One region of the Rhodococcus sp. S3 genome, then DNA from elsewhere that is predicted to be linked to it. Evidence: riboswitches for the same ligand, from Rfam matches in the RefSeq annotation. Region 1 holds a riboswitch; the other holds the start of a gene.
What was found. Region 1 has a riboswitch for thiamine pyrophosphate ahead of thiC (phosphomethylpyrimidine synthase ThiC). Riboswitches for the same ligand answer to the same signal wherever they lie in the genome.
Positions count from the first base shown of each region.

Region 2: linked by a shared signal. The riboswitch ahead of thiO (glycine oxidase ThiO) and the one ahead of thiC (phosphomethylpyrimidine synthase ThiC) in region 1 are both predicted to bind thiamine pyrophosphate.

Region 1 is NZ_CM177074.1:4,673,567-4,679,561, reverse strand. Features, by position in the region: gene AC0LPE_RS21595 (acyl-CoA synthetase) at 1-44, shown strand, start outside; gene AC0LPE_RS21590 (MOSC domain-containing protein) at 51-779, opposite strand; gene AC0LPE_RS21585 (ATP-dependent DNA helicase RecG) at 975-1,514, shown strand; TPP riboswitch at 2,037-2,146, shown strand; gene thiC (phosphomethylpyrimidine synthase ThiC) at 2,145-3,929, shown strand; one part of gene AC0LPE_RS21575 (IS3 family transposase) at 4,534-4,843, shown strand; one part of gene AC0LPE_RS21575 (IS3 family transposase) at 4,843-5,753, shown strand.
Region 2 is NZ_CM177074.1:4,065,318-4,071,312, forward strand. Features, by position in the region: gene AC0LPE_RS18865 (hypothetical protein) at 1-338, opposite strand, end outside; gene AC0LPE_RS18870 (thiazole synthase) at 430-1,215, opposite strand; gene thiS (sulfur carrier protein ThiS) at 1,208-1,420, opposite strand; gene thiO (glycine oxidase ThiO) at 1,417-2,481, opposite strand; TPP riboswitch at 2,478-2,590, opposite strand; gene thiE (thiamine phosphate synthase) at 2,617-3,306, shown strand; gene AC0LPE_RS18890 (HEPN domain-containing protein) at 3,389-3,904, shown strand; gene AC0LPE_RS18895 (ATP-binding protein) at 3,907-5,526, shown strand; gene AC0LPE_RS18900 (NUDIX hydrolase) at 5,557-5,995, opposite strand, start outside.

The sequences.
Region 1 (5,995 bases):
TGCAGAAGAAGATCCTCGTCGAGGATTACCTCGCCGGGAAGTGACCCGGTCTACCCGATCCCGACTTCGTCGCCGACGGTGATGTCGCCGGGAGTCGGGACGGTCGCGTAGATGCCGATGCACGGCATCGGCTTGCCCTCCGGCACAGTGGGCACCTGATGCGCGGTCATCACGTCACGCAGCATGTCGCGCCGCGCGGGAACCTCCTGATGGGGGAGCGTCACCATGACGCACCGCGCGGTGCGCTTGTGCGGTTCGAGAACTGCCGAGCCCACCGACACCCGTCGGCCGATCCATTCGTCCTCCACGAAACCGGTCGTGTCCGGAGTGTCGACGACCAGCTGCGGCCGGAACCGCCGCAACGCCACATCGGTGGGGTCGCCGGTGCCGAGCGCCTCGACCGCGGAGCGGGAGACGAGATGCAACGGCGCCTCGTCGTAGGTTCGGTCGCGCGGTTCGAGCCGCACGTCGTGACCGACCAGCTTCGACAGCAGGTCGTCGACCTCGGGATCGTCGCCGCGCACCACCGTGCCGTCGGCCAGCGTCAGTTCCAGTGCCGCCGGGTCGCGGGGCTCGTCGTCGCTCAGAAGTCGCGCGGAGCAGGTCAACAGCAGTCCGTATCGGCGGAACCGCTTCGCACTCGCGATGTTTCCGGTTTCGGCGTCGACCAGCGCCCACAGGTGATCGCCGCGCACACCGTCCGCTTCGATCGCTGCGGCGTCGATCCGTTCTCCTCCGAACGATTTCACCGGATAACGCCACACCTGATCGATACGCACGACTCGTGAGCATACGGGGAACTGGGGAAAATGTTACGTGCTATTCCAACTCGCGGACGAAAACACCCGAGTCTCCGCCATGTTCTTCAACGGCGCATTGCAGATGACCTCACCACTGTTGGAGCCGATGAGCGAATCCACCGCACCACTGCTCGCGATCTACCCCAATCGCAGAAACATGAGGTGGACACGTGGATGCTGCGCCGTGCCGCGGTCGATGCACGCCGCCGACTCCCGAAGCTGGATGACCCGAATCCCTCGACCTTGCTGGCTCAACGGAAGCTGCCGTCGCAGCTGACCGCGCTACGCGCTGTCCATGTCCCCGCATCCAAACAGCACGCAGAAAAGGGACGGGACCGACAGGCCTATGAAGAACTCCTGCGGTCGCAGCTTGCCCTCGGAGTGCTTCGAAACGCACAAGCCGCAGAAGTCGGCATCGCCCACAAGCCCACCGGGCGACTGCTCGATGCATGGTTGGCCGGCCTGCCGTACACCCACAGGTGCACAGCTGCGGGTGATAGCCGATATCCACACCGACATGACCGCCTCCGGCCGACGAATCGGCTGCTGCAGGGAGACGTCGGCGCCGGAAAGGCCCCCGTCCTGGCAGCCACTGCGTTTGCGTTACTGGTAATCGAAGGCGGCTTTCAGGCGGTCCTCATGGCCCCGACCGATATTCTCGCTCGGCGCAACACTTCGAAGAGATCGCCGAAGCATTACGGCCTCTCGGCGTGACCGTCGACCTGCTGGTGTCCCGGACCTGCCTCTCCCCCGATCGACGCCGGTCGAGTTCGAAACCATCATGACCACACCAGTCGCACAGGCTGCGTGACCGAAACTGTCGCCGAATCGTGCAGCAGTCCCCAACGTCCCACACGCATGTTGCGGTCTGGCTGTGGCTCCTTCGACTGGGCTGCGGTGACGAATATTCAACTCCGTTTCTGGAGTGGTCGAGTCCTGGCAGGCCGCTCACCCCTCGAAGCTGCTCGCCCTGTGCCCCGGAGTTCTTCGATTCCGGGGCACGGCGACTCGAGGAGCGAACGCTGTGCATCACTTTGGGCTGATCGACCGTCTGCTCGAGTCGGCGAGGGGGATCATTGCGGAGGCGATCACCCTGGTCGACAGCCCTATCGAGGTAGGAATCGATCTTCGCTGGCCGACTACGAGAAGGTGTTGGCGACGCCGTCCCCGGTCCGCACCGCTCCGACGACCGGACCAGCTACATCTGCAGCGAGACGAGTCGGGTGTTAGGGTCTGTGACGTCCCCACGGGAGCCCTATTGCAGGGGCTGAGATCGGGCTGAGGCAGCCTGCGACCGTCGAACCTGCCCGGGTAATGCCGGCGAAGGAAGTAGGAACGATTCCGATGAGTGCATCCAATTCGCATGCCCTGAGCTATGTCCACGACGAGGAACACGACCTGCGTGTACCTGTCACAGAGATCCGCTTGAACGACTCTCCCGGCGGGGTGCCGAACCCGCCGCTGCAGGTCTACCGCACTGCAGGTCCCGGTAGCGATCCGCTGGTCGGGCTCCCGCCGACGCGCGCCGACTGGATTGCTGCTCGCGGCGACGTCGAGCACTACCCGGGGCGAGAACGGGATCTGCTCGACGATGGCCGCTCGGCTGTGCGGCGTGGAGAGGCGTCCCAGGAGTGGAAGGGGCCCCGACCTGTCCCGGTGCGAGCGAAGACAGGCCGGACGGTCACGCAGATGCACTATGCCCGGGCGGGGATCATCACCCAGGAAATGCGGTTCGTGGCGCTGCGGGAGAACTGCGACGTGGAACTGGTGCGCTCGGAGGTGGCGGCGGGTCGGGCGATCATCCCCGCCAACGTCAACCACCCCGAGTCCGAGCCGATGATCATCGGCAAGTCCTTCCTGGTGAAGATCAATGCCAACATCGGCAACTCAGCGGTGACCAGCTCCATCGTCGAAGAAGTCGACAAGATGCGCTGGGCCACCCGTTGGGGCGCGGACACTGTGATGGACCTGTCCACCGGCGAAGATATCCACACCACCCGAGAATGGATCATTCGCAACTCCCCGGTGCCGATCGGCACGGTGCCGATCTACCAGGCTCTGGAGAAGGTCGCCGGCCAGGCCGATGCGCTGACGTGGGAGATCTTCCGCGACACCGTGATCGAGCAGTGTGAGCAGGGTGTGGACTACATGACCATCCACGCCGGAGTGCTGCTGCGCTACGTACCGCTCACGGCCGAGCGGCTCACCGGCATCGTCTCCCGAGGTGGGTCGATCATGGCCGGTTGGTGCCTCGCCCATCACGAGGAAAATTTTCTCTACACCCACTTCGACGAACTGTGTGAGATCTTCGCCCGCTACGACGTGGCATTCTCCCTCGGGGACGGGCTGCGACCGGGGTCGATCGCCGACGCCAACGACGCCGCGCAGTACGCCGAACTGGACACCCTTGCAGAACTGACCACCCGTGCCTGGGCTCACGACGTTCAGGTGATGGTCGAAGGCCCTGGCCACATCCCGATCCATCGGGTGCGGGAAAATGTGGAGCGTCAGCAGAAGTTATGTCATGGAGCGCCTTTCTACACCCTGGGGCCGCTGGTGACCGACATTGCTCCGGGCTACGACCACATCACCTCCGCGATCGGGGCCACCGAGATCGCCCGCCATGGCACCGCGATGCTGTGTTATGTCACCCCGAAGGAGCATCTGGGACTGCCGAATCGGGACGACGTGAAGACCGGGGTCATCACGTACAAGATCGCCGCTCATGCCGCCGACATCGCCAAGGGCCATCCCGGTGCCGTCGAGCGCGACGACGCGTTGTCGAAGGCGCGTTTCGAGTTTCGGTGGCGGGATCAGTTCGCTCTGTCGCTGGATCCGGATACGGCCGAGCAGTTCCATGACGAGACGCTTCCGGCCGAACCGGCCAAGACAGCGCACTTCTGCTCGATGTGTGGGCCGAAGTTCTGCTCGATGCGTATCTCCCAAGACATCCGGACCAGGTTCGGTGACGCCGCCGACCAGGCCGCCGTCGCCGGGATGCAACATATGTCCGACCAGTTCAGGGCCGCCGGCAGCACGGTGTACTTGAACGCGCCCACCGTTCCGGCCCTCGAGGATGTGGCGGGGCACGAGTCGATTGGAGCCGAAACGGGCGGTGTGCCCACGTAAGGAGTCGGGTGAGTTCCCAATGTCGCTGGCGGTCACAGTGCGACGGAGGAAACTCGCCAGCGCTGCATGACTGGACAATCGTCGACGCTATTGTCTGTCGGCTCCGGATTCGTGCCATGTTGATGTGCGCTGCCTCGAAGGCGCTCGTCGGAGTCGTACCTCGAACGAGGGGTAGTGAGCATCTGTCCCGGTGACATGGGGGCAATGGTGTCGTGCGGCGAGGACGAACTGTTCGAAGGACCCGTCGAGTTCGAGGTGGATCGTGTCGTTTGCGACTACCACACGGTGTGCGTCGAGACCGAGCAGTCGGGCGACGACGAAGGTTGCACTCAAGGTTGCGACATTCCTGGTGATCCCTAGCGGGAGGAGGGATCCGGTGTCGGTGAGGGCTTCGTGTTCGCCGGCTCTGAGGACGAGTCTGGCGTCGGAGTGCACTCCGTGGGCTGCTACGGACACGGCGATGTTGTCACGGTTGTCGGAGCCCACGGCGGCAAGGCATCGGGCCCGGTCGAGGCGGGCGCGTTCGAGGAGAGGGGCATTCCCCCCCGGAGTGTGGACATCCTGAACACTGGGCCATGAAGGGCCCAGAAGGAGTGATGTCACGATGGTGATGAAGGCGTATTCGGCGGAGTTCAAGGCCGATGCCGTCGCGCTGTACTTGTCCGACCCGAGCCACACCTTCGAGGGCATCGGCAAGGACCTGGGCGTCAGCCGCGAAACCCTGCGCAACTGGGTGCGTGCGGAACGTAAACGCACCGGCACTGCGTCCGCAGCGGACCGGCCCCGGAAGCCGGCACCGGCGGGCGGGGTATCGTCCGAGTCCGTGTTGGAAGAGGAAAACAGGCAGCTCAAAGCGCAGATCCGCAAGCTGGAGACCGAGCGGGAAATTCTGCGGAGGGCCGCGAAATATTTCGCGGGCGAGACCAACTGGTGAGCCGCTTCCAGTTCGTCGACGACCACCGCAACACCGCGCCGGTGAAGTGGCTGTGCCAGATCCTCGAGGTGTCCCGATCCGGTTTCTACCGGTGGCTCGCCGCCGCGCCTGCCCGGGCCGAACGTGCCCGTGCCGACGAGGAGCTCGCGACGCGGATCCGTGGGATTCACGACGAGTTCGACGGCACCTACGGTGCCCCGCGCATCACGGCTGAGTTGCGCGACGCCGGGATCGAGGTGAACCACAAGCGGGTCGAACGGGTGATGCGTGCGAACGGGATCGTCGGGGTGCACCTGCGCAAGACCGTGCGCACCACAGTCCCCGAACCTTCCGCGAGCCCGGTGCCGGACCTGATCCGGCGGGACTTCACCGCGAGCGCACCGAACACCAAGTACGTCGGCGACATCACTTACCTCCCCGTCGGGGACGGTGACTTCCTCTATCTGGCAACAGTATTGGACCTGAACTCCAAACGGTTGGCGGGGTGGTCGATCGCACCGCATATGCGCACCGAGCTGGTCACCGACGCCCTGCGGGCAGCGGCCGCCGCCCGCGGTGCCGCCGGTCTCGACGGCGCGATCTTCCACTCCGGCAACGGTGCCCAATACGTCTCGCAGAACTTCGCGGATGTCTGCCGCGAGCTGGGCGTGACCCGGTCGCGAGGTGCGGTCGGAACGTCGGCGGACAACGCTGCCGCCGAATCATGGAATGCGACGTTGAAGCGGGAGACACTCCAGGGCCGGAAAAGGTGGAACAGCGCAGGTGAGGCCCGCACCGCCGTCTTCCGTTGGATCACGCGTTACAACACGCGAAGGAGGCATTCCGCTCTCGGTCAGATCTGTCCTATCGAGTTCGAGCAGAGATCGACTATGATGGCTTCCGCCGCATAGGTATTGGTGTCCACATCTCGGGGGGAACGCCCTCCGTCAACCGCGGGAATGCCCCGACTGCATCCGGAGTCTCGTCGTCGACGAGCTGACCGTCGCCGAGGCGTGGGGCGTCCTCAGACGAAATTCTGGTCGACATAACACCAACGCCAATCTTCACCGGGTTCCATCGACTGGACGATCGGATGGCCAAGGGCGTGAGCGTGTGCGCTCGGTCAAGCCCCGATAGGTGGTGTAGGACGGTG
Region 2 (5,995 bases), 610 kb from region 1:
ATGCTCGGCGTCCACTCGCCGAGAAGCGAGTAGCCCTGCGTGATCCGCAGTTCGATCCCGTGGGTGGCACCCGCCACCGAGTAGATCGCGTAGGACTCGTCGAGCGGGCCGTCGAAGGCGGTTCCACCCGCGCGCACGATGCCGGCGCAGATGCCGTCGCCCAGTGTCAGCACGGGAGGCGTGGCCAGCTGCGTCATCTCGCACGTCCTCGGTCCGGTGTTCGACCGGCTCAGCTGGCACGGCTCCTGGGCGCCTGCCACGCCCGGTGCCGTGACGGCGACGGCGACACCCATGAGCCCGGCAGCCGCGGCGGAAAGGATTCGGTGTGCAATTGTCATGCCCGGGGATCGTACCGACCGCACGGTATCCCGTCACGCGATAATCGGAAAACCCCTGAACACGAAGATTCTCAAGGGTTTTCCGTAACGGTCACGGCTCCATCGGCGAAGATGCCTGAGCCCAGAAGCGTTTCGGGATCCGACCGGCGTGCCGGGCACGGAATCCCGCCTCGACGGCGTGGCGCATCGCCGACGCCATCAGCGCCGGATCCTTCGCGCGGGTGACGGCGGTCGCGAGCAGCACGGCGTCGCAACCGAGTTCCATCGCGAGCGCCGCGTCGGAGGCGGTTCCGATTCCCGCGTCGAGGATCACCGGCACACCCGCCGCCTCGACGATCATCTCGATGTGGTGCGGATTCGAGATGCCGAGGCCGGTCCCGATCGGCGAGCCGAGCGGCATCACCGCGGCACAACCGACATCCTCGAGCCGTCGCGCGAGGACGGGATCGTCGGTCGTGTACGGCAGGACGACGAAGCCGTCGTCGACGAGTTGTTCGGCCGCGGAGACGAGTTCGATGGCGTCGGGCAGCAGCGTCCGTTCGTCGGCGATGACCTCGAGTTTCACCCAGTCGGTCTCCAGCGCCTCCCGCCCGAGCTGGGCGGTCAGCACGGCCTCCTTCGCGCCGCGGCACCCGGCGGTGTTCGGCAGCGGTTCGATGCCGAGACGGCGCAGCAGGTCGAGGACACCGGTTCCGGAGGCCGCGTCGACGCGGCGCATCGCGACGGTGGTCAGCTCGGTACCCGACGCGACGAGTGCCTCCTCGAGCACGGCCAGGTTCGCCGCGCCACCGGTTCCGGTGATCAGCCGCGACCCGAAGGTGCGGCCGGCGATGGTCAGCTGCGGCAGGTCGGCGCCGGGATCGTGTGTGTCAGCCACCTTGGACCGCCGTGAGGATCTCGATGCTCGCTCCGCGCGTGACCGGCTCCGACCAGCGGCCGCGCGGGCACACGACACCGTCGACGGCGACCGCGATTCCCTTCTCGGGCAGACCGAGCTCGTTCAACAGCTGCGACACGGTCGGGGCCGCGTCGTAGTACTTGTCCTCACCGTTGACGGTGATGCCCACGGACACGTTCGTCATCCCACACTCGCTTCCGTAATTCGTCCAGGACAGGCGTATTGCGCGTCGGCCAGCGACCGCCCACCGAGTTCGGCGAGCACCGCGTCGACGGTGAGCGGCGTGAGCAGCACACCGTTGCGGCCGTGGCCGGTCGCGGCGACGACACGATCGGAGAGCCGGCCGATCAGCGGCAGATTGTCGGGGGTCATCGGGCGCAGGCCCGCACTCGCCTCGAACAGTTCGTACTCGCCGAGCGCCGGGAAGATCCGCTCGGCGTCGGCGATCAGATCGCGCACCCCGGCCACCGTGACCTGCGTGTCGGACGCCTCGTACTGTGTCGCGCCCACGACGAGACCGTCGTGGCGGGGCACCAGATAGGCGGGGCGACCGTGGACACTCGCGCGCACGGTGCGCTGCGGCGGCGGGGTCGCGGCGGGCCGCACCCGCAGGCGCAGGATCTCGCCCTTGACCGGACGGACCGGAAGTCCCGGCCACAGTCGCGCCGACGCCGAGCCGGCGGCGAGCACCACCTGGTCGTCCGAGAGATCGGCGAGGTCGTGCACGGCGGAGTCGGAGAAACGCACCCCGGCCCCGGTGGCCGCGACGCGCAGGGCGTCGACGAGCGCGCGGTTGTCGACCGACGACTCGGTGGGTGCGAGCAGTCCGAGACGCACCTTCGGGCCGAGCGACGGTTCGAACTCCCGGATCTCGGCACGGGAGAGCAGACGCATCTCGTGCCCCCGCTCCCCGACCCATTCGGCGACGGTCCGCAGGTCGGCCGCGTCCGCCGCATCGAGCGCGACGGTCAGCGACGCCTCGGCGGTGAACACGTCGACGCCGGTCTCCGCGCGCAGTGCCTCCGCGAATCCCGGCCAGCGGTCGAGCGAGGCCGCACCCAGGGACAGCACGTGGTCCTCGCCGGGCCAGCCCTCGGACAGCGGGGCCAGCATTCCCCCGGCCACCCACGAGGCGCCGCTACCGGGATTCGGGTCGTGCACGGTCACGATGTGCCCCGAGCGGGCCGCGCGCCATGCGATCGACAGCCCGATCACTCCGCCACCCACGACGGCCACAGTTGCCATTGGTCCACCTCACTCCCTGCGCCGGCATGATCCGGGTCAGGTCATAACGGTCGGGGCCGGCAGGCCCCCTCTCAGCCCCGCGAACCTCGGGACTCCCGTGTCGTCACTTTCTGCCTAGAGGCTACCGTCTTGGTCGTGACCACCTATCGCGGCAACCATCCCGACCCGCGCGGCCGCCTCGCGACCGCCCGGTTGTACCTGTGCACCGACGCTCGCCGGGACACCGGCGACCTCGCACGGTTCGTCGAGGAGGCCCTCGCCGGTGGGGTCGACATCGTCCAGTTGCGCGACAAGGACTCGGCCGGTGAGAAGAAGTTCGGACGCCTCGAGGCACGCGAGGAACTCGCCGCCCTCGAGATCATCGGCGAGGCGTGTGCACGCCACGGTGCGCTCCTCGCCGTGAACGACCGCGCCGACATCGCGCTCGCGGCGGGCGCCGACATCCTGCATCTCGGTCAGGGCGACCTGCCGGTGCGGCACGCACGGCAGATCCTCGGCGACGAGATCGTCATCGGCCGCTCGACGTCGAGTCGGGCGCAGGCCGCGCTCGCCGACATCGAGGAGGGCGTCGACTACTTCGCGTCCGGGCCGGTGTGGGACACCCCGACCAAGCCGGGACGCACCGCGGCGGGGCTGGAGGTGACGCGCGAGGTCGCGCAGTCGCAGCCGGCACGGCCGTGGTTCGCGATCGGCGGCATCGATCTCGAGCGGCTCCCCGAGGTGCTCGACGCCGGTGCCACGCGGGTCGCGGTGGTCCGGGCGATCACGAAGGCCTCCGATCCGCGGGCAGCCGCGGCAGCACTGAAGGCTGCGCTGCCGGCCTGAAGTCCTTCGGCCTAACCGGCGCTATCACTAAGGGGTTTGTAGCCTCATCTAGGTACATGAAAGGTGGGAATTCCTTTTAGCAATGCCCACATTGACGACTACTGAGCAACTTCTGCTTAGCATTGCCTTAAGCAATGCCGCGAAGATCCAAGCGCTACCTGCGCAATTGGGAAAAAATTTCGACTCTTCTAGATTGATATCCCAAGTTGTGTCAGATCGACTCGAGCTCGCTGGATATCACCTTAGGATCGGGGATAGATTCTTCCAGGACGGAGAATATCGAACATCCATAAGCCGCCACTATTATTCGATGTACCACGCCGCTCGAGCAGTAGTGTTCGCCACCCATAAAGGTGACGATTTTCAGCAGCACTCGATCCTGCCAAAGAATTTACCGGAAAAACTACCGCCATCGAGCTCGTCAGGACCGTGGCAAACCGAATTGACTCAAGCGCGGCTTATTCGGAACCAGGCAGACTATGATTTGTATCCAATATCAACAAAAGACTGGGAGGGGGACGCTCGCGACATGGCAGCCATTGCACCCCTGTTTGTGGCAACTTGCTCTGATTTCGCGTTGAACGAAGGACTCATATAACTATGACAATGGACGCAGCCTCCGCGATTGAACCCACACTCGAACAAGCCGGCATTGAAGCGCTTGATATACAGCAGCGGGAATTCCCTGGAGAATTCTGGGTCATCGTAACCGTAGATCCCGATTTGGTTGCAGTCGGCCAGAGCCTGGCCGGAGAATTAGAGACGCGCGTAAAGGCGCCTGAGGGTTCAACCGTCACAGTCCTATTCCGGGGATCTCCTCCTACGACTGCCGAAGAACCAGTCTCGACGGCAAGCGGTCGCCTTCATGAATCTTCGGTTGATCGACTCATTCAACTACTTGAGGCTCGATCCAGAACGTCCGACGCGGTGCCCAGCTTGAGCTACATGGAAGATCCACGCGCGAGCTTGAACGCTATTGCGTCACCAAGACACCACTTGATCTATGGCCGTCGCGGAGTCGGAAAGACCGCCCTCCTTCTAGAAGTCAAACGAATCGCGGAGCTAGAAGGACATGTTGCGGTATGGATAAACACCCACACTCTTCGGAGACTCAGCGCAGAAGCCGCCTTCTCTGTCATTATTGACAGCGTACTTGAAAACCTAGTTCTTAGAATCGGATCCAGCTCGTCAGGCATCGTATCCACACTCGATGACCTACGCAATAAACTCGTCGAAGACACGTCGGAAAACGCAGCGGTCAAGCTAATTCCAGAGTTAAACCGTACGCTTCGGCGCGTTCTTCGACCCGACCTTGTGAGGCTATATGTATTCCTCGATGACTTCTATCTCCTAGATTCTCAACACCAACCTCGGCTACTTGATCATCTCGCAGGAGTACTGCGGGACTGTGATGGCTGGATCAAGGTAGCAAGCATCGAACGGTTGACCCGCCCATTCGAGGTCTCTACACGGGTGGGTATAGAGCCTCCCCATGATGCCCTCATTGTAAACCTGGACGTCACGCTGGAGGATCCCGAATCGACTCAGAAGTTCCTGGAGTCGGTCCTGGAATCCTACCTTTCCACAGCGGGAATCAGGTCCGCTCGGAGAATTGCAAAGGTCCCTGCGCTTGGACGTCTCGTTTTGGCTTCAGGTGGAGTTCCCCGAGATTACTTGAACCTATTTTCTGCGTCGATTTTAGCGGCCCGCAAGCGGAGCTCCAAAGCGGCCGAAATTGGAAAAGAAGACGTTGCTGCAGCAGCCGGATTGTACTCCCAAAGTAAGAAACGCGATCTTGAGCAAGATGTCGCAGGAAGAAACTCGGCGGAACTTCTTTCCGCACTTGAAACGCTTAAGCATCAGATTAAAGATAACGGCTCAACCTATTTTAAAGTGGATCTATCAATGGAGGGTCACCCCGGTTACGAGGTCCTCGCAGATCTCGTCGATATGAGATTTGCCCACCTGGTTCAATCGTCAATATCAGACCCGCATCGGCCAGGAGTTAAGCACGAAGCTTATGTACTTGCCCTGAGTGAGTACACCGATGTTCGGCTTCACCGCGGCCTCGACATTCTTGACATCGAGAATGGTAGCTGGCTATGGCAGAAAACAGGAAAAGCTGGAACAGCAAAAAATCTCACGCGAACCGAATTTCGCGGCAAGCTAAGGCAAGCGCCAATATTAAACCTAGATAGGCTTGCGCTGCACTCCGAGTAGCCCTGCTCAGTCAGCGATGGTTTATTTCCATCAAGAAAGTGTTGACTCATTCCGCTTTCGGTTGGGTAACCAACCGAGCACCGTCGAAGGGGACATCGCGATCGTGTCCTCGGGCAACCGCGCGCGCAGGCCGCGATCCGCGGTGACCACGACCGTCACCCCGGGGTCGACCACGGCCGTCGCGGTGCAGGCCAGCCGGGCCAGTTCGTCGTCGCCGCTGCCGTCCGCGCTGTGCACCGGGATCCGGACGTCGTCGATCGTCGCGTCGCGGGCATGCCCTTCGAGGACCGCTTCGACGCGGGGGACCCAACCGAACGTCCCGTCGGGAAATTCGACGGTGCGGGGCAGGACCGCGGCGAGGTCGGCGAGCAGGGCGCTCGTGGCGCCGGGGCGGTCGCGCCACCATCCGGTGGGGCCGCTCGCACCGAGCACGTTCGCGGTGTCGAGCAGCATGCGTACCGGTGAGGTG